Regions from separate parts of the Ensifer sp. ENS06 genome, predicted to be linked through region 1. Evidence: predicted binding sites of a transcription regulator. Region 1 holds the regulator's gene; the other holds the start of a gene.
The links. Region 1 encodes PhoB, which activates phosphate uptake and scavenging genes when phosphate is short. Its sites were predicted from a motif close to TGTCATNNANCTGTCAT; they were not measured.
Positions count from the first base shown of each region.

Region 2: the regulator PhoB is predicted to act here: its motif matches at 3,142-3,158, upstream of IB279_RS27405 (putative 2-aminoethylphosphonate ABC transporter substrate-binding protein).

Region 1 is NZ_JACVBC010000001.1:467,877-473,299, forward strand. Features, by position in the region: gene pstA (phosphate ABC transporter permease PstA) at 1-341, shown strand, start outside; gene pstB (phosphate ABC transporter ATP-binding protein PstB) at 355-1,170, shown strand; gene phoU (phosphate signaling complex protein PhoU) at 1,221-1,934, shown strand; gene phoB (phosphate regulon transcriptional regulator PhoB) at 2,137-2,820, shown strand; gene IB279_RS02345 (GcrA family cell cycle regulator) at 2,890-3,411, opposite strand; gene IB279_RS02350 (aspartate aminotransferase family protein) at 3,833-5,032, shown strand; gene argF (ornithine carbamoyltransferase) at 5,137-5,423, shown strand, end outside.
Region 2 is NZ_JACVBC010000010.1:138,877-144,299, reverse strand. Features, by position in the region: gene IB279_RS27415 (putative 2-aminoethylphosphonate ABC transporter permease subunit) at 1-792, opposite strand, end outside; gene IB279_RS27410 (putative 2-aminoethylphosphonate ABC transporter ATP-binding protein) at 795-1,976, opposite strand; gene IB279_RS27405 (putative 2-aminoethylphosphonate ABC transporter substrate-binding protein) at 2,063-3,085, opposite strand; gene phnY (phosphonoacetaldehyde dehydrogenase) at 3,448-4,902, opposite strand; gene phnA (phosphonoacetate hydrolase) at 4,913-5,423, opposite strand, start outside.

The DNA.
Region 1 (5,423 bases):
CCCTCGGTCTCGGTGCGTCGAAGATGCAGACCATCTTCCACCACGTGCTGCCGCTGGCGATGCCGGGCATCCTGACCGGCACCATCATCGGTCTTGCCCACGCGCTTGGTGAAACCGCGCCGCTGCTCCTGATCGGCATGGTCGCCTTCGTCGTCGATTTTCCCGGTTCGCCTATGGAACCGTCGACGGCACTGCCGGTGCAGATCTACATGTGGGCCAACGAGGCGGAACGCGCCTTCGTCGAGCGCACCTCCGGCGCAATCATCATTCTTCTCATCTTCCTGGTCGTCATGAACCTTGGAGCCATTCTGTTGCGACGTCGCTTTGAGCGCCGCTGGTAGTGAGGTAATTACTATGAACATCATGTCAGAAGCAGCAGTCGAGAAGGCTCTGGATCAGAAAATGAACACCGTGCCCTACAAGATGATCGGCAAGGATGTGTCGGTCTATTACGGCGAGAAGCGTGCGCTTTTCGACGTCAACCTCAACATCCGCGAGAACACGGTCACGGCGCTGATCGGTCCTTCGGGTTGCGGCAAGTCGACCTTCCTGCGCACGCTGAACCGCATGAACGACACGATCGAGAACTGCCGCGTCACCGGCAAGATCACGCTCGACGAGGACGACATCTACGACCCGACGATCGACGTCGTCGAGCTTCGCGCCCGCGTCGGCATGGTCTTCCAGAAGCCGAACCCGTTCCCGAAGTCGATCTACGACAACGTCGCCTACGGCCCGCGGATTCACGGCCTTGCCCGCACCAAGGCCGACTTTGACGAAGTGGTCGAGACCAGCCTGCAGAAGGCCGGTCTGTGGAACGAGGTAAAGGATCGTCTGCAGGAGCCCGGCACCGGCCTTTCCGGTGGTCAGCAGCAGCGCCTCTGCATCGCGCGTGCCGTCGCCGTCAGCCCGGAAGTCATCCTCATGGACGAGCCGTGCTCGGCTCTCGATCCGATCGCGACCGCCAAGGTCGAAGAGCTCATCCACGAGCTGCGCACGAACTTCACGATCGTCATCGTGACCCACTCGATGCAGCAGGCCGCCCGCGTTTCGCAGCGCACCGCCATGTTCCACCTCGGCAATCTCGTCGAGGAGAACGACACCGACAAGATGTTCACCAATCCGGATGACCAGCGCACCCAGGATTACATCATGGGCCGCTTCGGCTGAGGCCGCATAAGGCTGCAACAGTAACTGCAAAGCGCCCGTAAGGATCGACGATCATGTCCATGCATATCATGTCCGCCTATGACGAAGAACTGAAGTACCTGACGCGCCGCATCTCGGAGATGGGCGGCCTCGCCGAACAGATGGTCGCCGAGTCCGTTCGCGCGCTGGTCAACTCCGACCTGGCTCTCGCACAGAAGGTGATCTCGGACGACACCGTCCTCGACGACGCCGAGCGCCAGATCGGTGAGAAGGCGATCGTCACGATCGCCAAGCGTCAGCCGGTCGCCGCCGACCTGCGTGAGATCATGGGGTCGATCCGCATCGCCTCCGATCTGGAACGCGTCGGCGACCTCGGCAAGAACACCGCCAAGCGCGTGATCGCGGTCGCCGGCTCCGGCATTCCGCGCAAGCTCGCCCGTGGCCTCGAGCATCTGGCAGAGCTCGCTCTCGTCCAGCTCAAGGAAGTGCTCGACGTCTACGCCTCGCGCTCGCCGGAAAAGGCCAACAGCATCCGCGAGCGTGACGAGGAGATCGACGCGATCTACACCTCGCTGTTCCGCGAGCTCTTGACCTACATGATGGAAGATCCGCGCAACATCACGCCCTGCACGCATCTTCTGTTCTGCGCCAAGAACATCGAGCGCATCGGCGACCACGCGACCAATATCGCTGAGACGATCTATTACATGGCGACGGGTGCTCAGCCGGAAGGCGAGCGTCCGAAGGATGACACCACGTCGACGCTGGGCTCGGTCAACGACTGAGCGCCAAGCGCGCCGTAAGCATGCATGCCCTTTGAAATCTGATCCGGTCGCGGCTTCGGTCGCGGCCCCGAATTCCTGTATCTGAAGCATGCGGTTTTCGCCCCGCCTTTGAAAACGGCGGATGTGCTCCAGATTTAGAGTGTCTGAGCGCCGGCCGGGCCGATGAGCCCAAAGGCCGCCCGCGGTAAGGAGACGTTACCTGATGTTGCCAAAAATCGCCGTAGTCGAAGACGAAGAGGCGCTGAGCGTTCTGCTGCGTTACAATCTGGAAGCCGAGGGCTTCGACGTCGATACGATCCTGCGGGGCGACGAGGCGGAGATCCGGCTTCAGGAGCGGCTGCCCGACCTGCTTATCCTCGACTGGATGCTGCCCGGTGTTTCCGGCATTGAACTTTGCCGTCGGCTGCGCCAGCGTCCGGAGACCGAACGTCTGCCGATCATCATGCTGACGGCGCGCGGCGAGGAAAGCGAGCGCGTCCGGGGTCTGGCGACGGGTGCCGACGACTACGTGGTCAAGCCCTTCTCGACGCCGGAGCTGATGGCGCGCGTCAAGGCGATGCTGCGCCGGGCAAAGCCCGAGGTGCTCTCGACGCTGCTTCGCTGCGGCGACATCGAACTCGACCGCGAGACCCACCGCGTTCATCGCCGCAGCCGCGAAGTGCGCCTCGGCCCGACCGAGTTCCGTCTTCTGGAGTTCCTCATGTCCTCGCCGGGCCGCGTCTTCTCTCGCTCGCAGCTTCTGGATGGCGTCTGGGGGCATGACATCTATGTCGACGAGCGAACCGTCGACGTGCATGTCGGTCGTCTGCGCAAGGCTCTGAACTTCTCGAACATGCCCGACGTGATCCGCACCGTTCGCGGCGCCGGCTATTCGCTCGAAAGCTGAGCGGTCTGAAAGTCGCCAACAAAAAAAGGGGCCGATCGGCCCCTTCCTTTATCAATGCGGTCCAGCTTCTTAGCGAGCCCTGCGGCGCTCCCCCGACGGCTGGTAGGCCAGCCGAGCATGGAAGGTGCAGTAAGGCGAGGCTTCCGGGGAATCGTTGCCGCAGAAGTGAAACTCTTCCTTCAGCGGGTCGCCGATCGGCCACTTGCAGGTGCGCTCGGTGAGCTGGGTCAGCTCGAGGCGGCGCGACATCGGCACGACAACGTCGGTGCGGGTGCTGAAATCCTGCTCGGCAACGAGATCGACTTCGATTTCTTCCTTGAGAACGACAGCGCCGGCCGCGCGTGCAACCGGGCGGGTCGAAACGCGCGAAGCGTAGTTCGGTGCGCGCGGTGCCGAAGTCGGGCGCTTCGGACGGGCTGCCGTCGTGGTGCTGCCGCCGGCCTTGGCGCGACCTGGCAGGCTCAGGCGGTGAACCTTGCCGATGACAGCGTTACGGCTGACGCCGCCGAGCTGCGCCGCGATCTGGCTTGCGCTCAGGCCCTCGGACCAAAGCTTCTTCAGTTTCTCCACCCGCTCGTCAGTCCAGTTCATTTCTGCACTCTCCGTTCTCAGCGTTGGGGATGGCAGAATCCCTCACCGCACCCCGGCTAAACCCCGGGGTTGCAAACGCGATAACTCTTTTGGTGACTAGGTCCGCCGCATGCGTCTAGTAATTGAATGTTAACGTACTGACCGCTGGACTCTGTGGCAAGAGTCCCAGGAATCAGGCCGAATCGATTTCGTAGTTTTCCCCAACTTGCTCGGCCAGCGTTGCATTTTTGCAAGCCCTCCCGGACGATTTTTCTGCTGCCAGGAATCGACCCTTCATGTTGCGCTGCAAGGCTTGGTTTTGTTGACATTGCAGCGCGAAATGGGAATAGTGCCTGCGCCGCCGAAAGGCGGCATTTTTGATTTTTATCGGCCCGCGTGAGGCGCGGGATCGATGTCGATCTGGAGTGAAGGAGAGCCTCGCATGACTGCAACCACGCCGCTTTACGATACCTACATGCGCGCGCCGTTGCGTTTCGAGCGAGGAGAGGGCGCCTGGCTGATCGCTGAAGACGGTACGCGTTATCTCGATTTCGGTGCCGGCGTTGCCGTGAACTCGCTCGGCCACGCGCACCCGCACCTGGTCGAAGCGCTGAAGGCGCAGGCCGACAAGGTCTGGCACCTGTCCAACCTTTATGAAATTGCGGGCCAGGAAAGCCTCGGCCGCCGGCTGACGGCGGTGACCTTTGCCGACAAGGTCTTCTTCACCAATTCGGGCGCGGAAGCGCTGGAATGCGCCATCAAGACGGCACGGCGTTACCACTTCTCCAAGGGCCACCCGGAGAAGTTCCACGTCATCACCTTCGAAGGCGCCTTCCACGGCCGCACGATCGCGACGATCGCCGCCGGTGGTCAGCAGAAATACATCGAAGGTTTCGGGCCGAAGGCGCCGGGCTTCTACCAGGTTCCGTTCGGCGACATCGCCGCGGTCAAGAATGCGATCACCGAGGAAACCGCAGCGATCCTGATCGAGCCGATCCAGGGCGAGGGCGGCATCCGTCCGGCGACCAAGGAATTCATGCAGGAACTGCGCGCGCTCTGCGACGAGTTCGGCCTGCTCTTGATCCTCGACGAGGTCCAGACCGGCGTCGGCCGTACCGGCAAGCTGTTTGCCTATGAATGGGCGGATATCCGCCCGGATATCATGGCGGTCGCCAAGGGTATCGGCGGTGGCTTCCCGTTCGGCGCCTGCCTCGCGACTGAGGAAGCCGCATCTGGTATGGTGGCGGGCACGCATGGCTCCACATATGGCGGCAACCCGCTGGCCATGGCCGTCGGCAACGCCGTGCTCGACGTCGTTCTGGCCGACGGATTCCTGACGCATGTGCGCGATGTCGCGCTGGTCTTCCGCCAGGGCCTTGCGTCGCTCAAGGACCGTTTCCCTGATGTCATCGAGGACATCCGCGGCGACGGTTTGATGCTGGGCATCAAGGTGAAGGGCCCTTCGGCCGATCTGCTGAAGGAAATCCGCGCCGAAAAGCTCCTGGCCGTGCCGGCGGGCGAAAATGTCCTGCGTCTTCTGCCGCCGCTGACCGTGACGGCGGAAGAGGCGCGCGAGGGGCTCGCACGTATCGAACGCGCCGCCGAGGCGGTTCGCAAGGCAAGCGGCAACGCCGCGGCCTGAAGGTAGCGACCCAGGGCCGACTAAGGCGTTAGAATGACCTCCGTGCGGGCACGTCGATAGCGTGCCGCACCGGGGACCGATTTTTCAGACAGGAACCGAGTACGATGGCAGGCACCAGACATTTTCTCGATCTTTCGGCCATGACGGCCGCCGACCTCCGGACGATCATCGACGATGCGCGCGTCCGAAAGGCGGCGACCAAGGCCGGAACTGCCGAGAAGCCGCTCGCCGGCAAGATGCTGGCGATGATCTTCGAAAAGCCCTCCACCCGCACCCGCGTTTCCTTCGATGTCGGCATGCGCCAGCTCGGCGGCGAAACCCTGTTTCTGTCGGGCACCGAAATGCAGCTCGGCCGCGCCGAGACGATCGGCGACACGGCCAAGGTGCTCTC
Region 2 (5,423 bases), on a different contig from region 1:
GCCTATGACGATGCCGATCGGCCCGTAGATCGAATAGCCAAAAAGCCAATCCCTGAAGATGCCCTGATTGCCGAAGAGATAGACGAGTGCAATGCCCGGCAAGAGTGACGGCACCAGGATCGGGATCGTCAGGATGCCGCGGAAAAGCCCTTTGAGCGGCATGCAGCTGCGCGTCAGGCCGTAGGCAAGCGCAAAGGCGACCGAGATCGTGAACACCGTGCTGATCACCGCCATCAGCACGGAATTGTAGATCGACTGCGCAAGCGCCGGCGTCGAGAAATAGGTCGTGAAGTTCGTAAAACCCAGAGCGCGCGCGGGTCGCAGCACGACGCGCCGGAAGGTACCGGAATCATAGTCCCGCCACTCAGTCCCCTTTTCGAGGGTGGAGCCGACCAGGAAGGCGGCATCGTCGTTCGTGCCGCGAATACGGTAGTGAACGGGGCTGCGGAACTTGAAATCCGGGAAGAATTTTGTGGCCGTGAGCCGTCCGTCGGAACTGCTGGAAAGCTCGGCTTCCGTCACCGCCCCGAGTTCCCGGTTCAGGTCTTCGGCGGTGACGACCGGCCCCCAGTTCGCCCCCGTCTCGTCGCTCACCTGGAACTCGAAAGCCGAAAGCTCGAACCGGTAGGTCGACAGCGACTTCGACAGCATGACGAAGAGCGGCGCGCCAAGCGCGACGACCAGATATAGCCCGATGACCGCCATGAAGCCGAGCTTGATGCGGTCGTCTTTGGAGGATTCCTGGCGCAGCCGCTTGCCGATCAGGGGAAGGTGGGGTGCTTCCAGAACCATGTTCATCGTCCAGCCCCCCTCGGATAGAGCAGCAGGCGTTCGCGCGGGATCTCCACCTGGATGGCGCCGCCGGTTTCGATCCGGAGGCGTCTCACCGCGTTGACGGAGAAGTCGGCAACCAGCGTGCGCTCGCCGAGACGCGGGGCCGTCAGGCGCGTGCGCCAGAACATGCCGAGGAACTCCATCTCGCGCACCTCGGCATCGATCAGGTTCTGCGGTGTGGCCGGCCGGTCGCTGGCGTTGACGGCATGGGCATCGGCTCCGTGGGGAATGATGTCAACCGGGCGGACGACCGCCGTTGCCGCATGGCCGGCGGAAAAATCCTCCGTCGAACAGCAAAAGGCGGAGTGGCCGATCTCGACTTCGCCATCTCCAAGAACCCGGGCTTCGAACTGATTGGTCTCGCCGATGAAGTCGGCGACGAACAGCGTTTCGGGATGACGGTAGATTTCGGTCGGCGAGCCGACCTGCTCGATGACGCCGTGGTTCATGACGACGATCCGGTCGGCCATGGCGAGGGCCTCCTCCTGGTCGTGCGTCACCATGATGGTCGTCACACCGAGCTTTCTCTGCAGCGCCTTGATCTCATGGCGAAGGTGCACGCGAACCTTGGCGTCGAGTGCCGACAGCGGCTCGTCGAGCAACAATAGCCCCGGCGAGATGGCGATGGCGCGGGCAAGCGCGATGCGCTGTTGCTGGCCACCGGAAAGCTGGGCCGGATACTTCTTGCCGTGCGCCGAAAGGCCGACCGTTTCCAAGAGTTCGGCGACCCGGGATGCGACCCCCGCCTTCGATCGGCCGGTGTTTTCCAGGCCAAAGGCGATGTTCTGCTCGATCGTCAGATTGGGAAAGAGCGCATAAGACTGGAAGACGATGCCATAGTCGCGGCGGGAAGCCGGCAGCGTCGAGATATTGCGGCCGTCTTGCAGGATGGTGCCTTGCGTCTGCAGGTCGAGACCGGCGATGGCTCGCAGCAACGTCGTCTTGCCGCAGCCGGACGGGCCGAGAAAACAGACGAACTCGCCCCTGGCAATCGACAGCGAAATGTCGCGAAGCGCGACGAAATCGCCATAGGTCTTCCAGAGATCCGAGATCTGCAAGTAGGGGGCCGGCTCCGCGGCCGCGTCATCGGCGAAGTGCTGACGGCTGGTGGGCGTCGGTTCGATCGACAGGGCATGCCTCATCTGCAAGCTCCGCTGGCTTGAGGGATTTTCTTTCCGAGAAATGCGATCGGGCGCAGCGCAAAGGCGCTGCGCCCGGCCGATCAGGCTCAGCTCTTCGGTTCAGACTTGGCGTCGTAACGCTTCTGCCATTCCTTGAGGATGTCAGAGCGGTTGTTTGCGGCCCACTCGAAGTCGTTGACGATCATCCGGGAAGCGATGTCGTCGGGCAGGTGCTCGACCTGCTTGGCGACGCCCGGATAGGCAACGACGGCATAGCCGGCATTGTACATTTCGTTCGCTTCCTTGGTGACCGACCAGTCGACGAGCGTCTTTGCGGCTTCGAGGTTTGCCGTGCCAGCGATGATTGCGGTTGCCTCGGCCTCCCAGCCCGAACCCTCGGCGGGGAAGATGATGTCGATCGGTGCACCGGCACTCTTGGCCTTGGCGCCCGGAAACTCGAAGGACACGCCGATGACGGCTTCACCGGCGCCTGCCATCTTGCACGGCTTGGAGCCGGAATGGGTGTAGGCGGAGATGTTCTCGTGGAGCTTGTCCATGTAGTCCCAGGCCTTCTCCTCGCCCCACATCTGCATCCAGCCGGAGACGTCGAGGAAACCGGTGCCCGAGGATGCCGGGTTCGGCATCACCACGTGGCCCTTGTATTCGGGGTTCGTCAGGTCTTTCCAACTCGTCGGCGGCTTGAGGCCGAGCTTTTCGCCCTCGACCGTGTTGTAGCAAAGAGCCGCGACATAGGCGTCCATGCCGACCCAGCTCGGCGGCGTGTCCTTGTCGACGAATTTCGGGTCGAGCGTCTCGACGCCCTTGGGCTGGTAAGGTTCCAGCATGCCTTCGGTCTTCAAGAGAAGCAGCGAGGTTGCAGCGAGCCCCCAGACGACATCGGCCTGCGGATTGTCCTTTTCTGCAAGCAGCTTGGCGGTCATGACGCCTGTGGAATCGCGCACCCAGTTGATCTTGATGTCCGGGTGGGCCTTTTCGAAGGTCGCCTTGTAGCGGTCGAGGTCGACGGCTTCGACGGCGGTGTAGACGGTGAGCTGCGTTTCAGCGGCAGCGATGGCAGGAAGCACAGCGGAAACGGCGCCGGCAAGCACAAAGAGCATGCGTCTGTTCATGATTGAAGTTCTCCTCTGAGGTCCTGGTAAAACCGGGGAAGCGCGGCGGACAATCTTGTCGTTGCCCTGTTGTGATCGGCTTCGGGAAACATTCTGCGCAGCGGTTTCCTGTAAGTAAAATTTATTATTCTTATCGATTAGAAGAAAAAAACTATGGATGTTCTGCCGCAGAACTGGGCATGGAAACCGCGCTTGACCAAGGCGGCGGCAGGTTTCGATACGATTTCGCACAATCTGCCGGATGAAGGAGCAGATCTACGATTGCGCGTCGCGCAGAGCCCCGCGACGCTGCGGGAGCAAATAAAAAGGGAGCCGCCATGGCGGCTCCCAGAGGGGTGAATCAGCGGGGGAAACGCTTGAAATCACCATGGCAAGGAGAATGTCTTGACGTTGGTAAAGCTCTTCATCGCCTCGATGACGCCTTCCTTGTAGCCGTTGCCGGAATCCTTGATGCCGCCGAAGGGGCTCATCTCGATCCGGTAACCCGGCACTTCCCAGATGTTGACCGTGCCGACCTTCAGCCCGGCGATGTATTTCTGCATTCGCCGGAAGTCATTGGTGCAGACGCCGGAAGAAAGGCCGAAGGCGGTTGAGTTCGAGAGCGCGATCAGCGCGTCGTCATCATCGGGCGCGCGCACGATCGGTATGATCGGCGCGAAGGTTTCTTCCATCACCAGTTCGCTCGAATGCTTAACGCGGTCGACAACGATTGGCGGCAAGAGGGCGCCTTTACGGCCGGGATCGTAGAGGATCTCCGCCCCTTCTTCCGCTGCCCGGTGCACCCGCCGCTCGAAGACTTCCGCCGCCTTGGCATGGACGACCGTGCCAAGGTCCGTCGCCCGGTCCATCGGATCGCCGAACCTCAGCTTTTTCGCTCGCTCGAGCACCAGCGGCACGAAGCGGTCGGCAACGCTCTCCTGGCAGAGGATGCGTTTCACAGCGGTGCAACGCTGGCCGGAGTTCTTCGTCGCGCCGGCAACGGCCAGATCCGCGGCTCTTGCGAGATCGTCGTCCGACAGATCGTTGAGGATGATCAGCGGGTCGTTGCCGCCGAGCTCCAGGATCTGCCGCTTGTAGTGGGCGTGGGCCGCGATCAGCTTGCCGACTGGAACGCTGCCGGTAAAGGTGATGAGGTCGAAGTTCGGATTGGTGATCATCTCCATGCCAATATCGGCGGGCCAGCCGGTCACGACCGAGAGCATTTCCGGCGGCAGGCCGGCCTCATAGAGAATGTCGGCGAAGATAAGCGCCGTCATCGGCGTCAGTTCTGTCGGCTTGAGCACAACGCAATTGTTCGTCGCAACCGCCGGCGCGACCTTGTGTGCCACCATGTTGAGCGGATGGTTGAACGGCGTGATCGCCGAAATGGCGTTGAGCGGTTCGCGCGTGGTGAAGATCTTGCGCGCCTTGCCGTGTGGTGTGAGGTCGCAGGAGAAGATCTCGCCGTCGTCATGAATGCACATCTGGCCCGAGAGCGTCAGCACGTCGAAGGCGCGGCCGACCTCGTAGAGCGAGTCCTGCTTGGAGATCCCGAGCTCCAGCGTGATCAGATCAGAGATCTCCTCCTTGCGGGCAACGAGCAGGTCCGCAGCCTTGAGCAGGATGCGCTGACGCTCGTAACGCGTCAGCTTCGGCTGGTAGGCGGCCGCGATCTCGAAGGCCTTGCGCGCATGCTCGGCGCTGCCCGCAGGCACCGTGCCGATCACCGCATCGTTGAAAGGGTAGCGCACCTCGATGCGCCCTTCGGTATCGACTGTCTTGCCGGCGATCCGCATGGGCTCGTGGCGAATTGCAAATGCTGTTTCCACCTTGGTCATCGCTCCCTCCCTAGTGCGTTGTCTGGGCGGCTGCGACGAGCGCGTAGTAGAACGCATCGAAATTGCGCAACGACGCGGATGTCAGCAATTCGGGCAGTTTGCGGTTGGCGATGAAAGGCACCGCCTGTTCGGTCAGGCCGCCATGCGAGCGCAGCGGTTCGTTCAGCGCCGCCAGATCATGGCGATGTTCGCTGGTGCCGAGCGTCTTGTTTTCCGAGGAGATCAGCACGAGATCGCCGATCCGATCGTCGGGCAGCTCGAAGCGTACGCAGGCTTCCGGGCGGGAGAGCACGACGTCGATGCCTTCGATCGCCTGCAGCCGCTCGATGATCTCCTCCTTGTCCGCGCTTTCGGGCAGATAGGCCGTGGCAAACGAGCCGAGCGCGCCGTGATGCACGACATAGGGGTCGGTGATCGGCAGGATGACGCGCGCGGCGTCCTTGCCGAGCCATTGGTCGAGCAGGTCCTGCACGTAGATGACATCCGGCGAACCGTCCGCCTTGTGCTTCGGCTTCATGCCG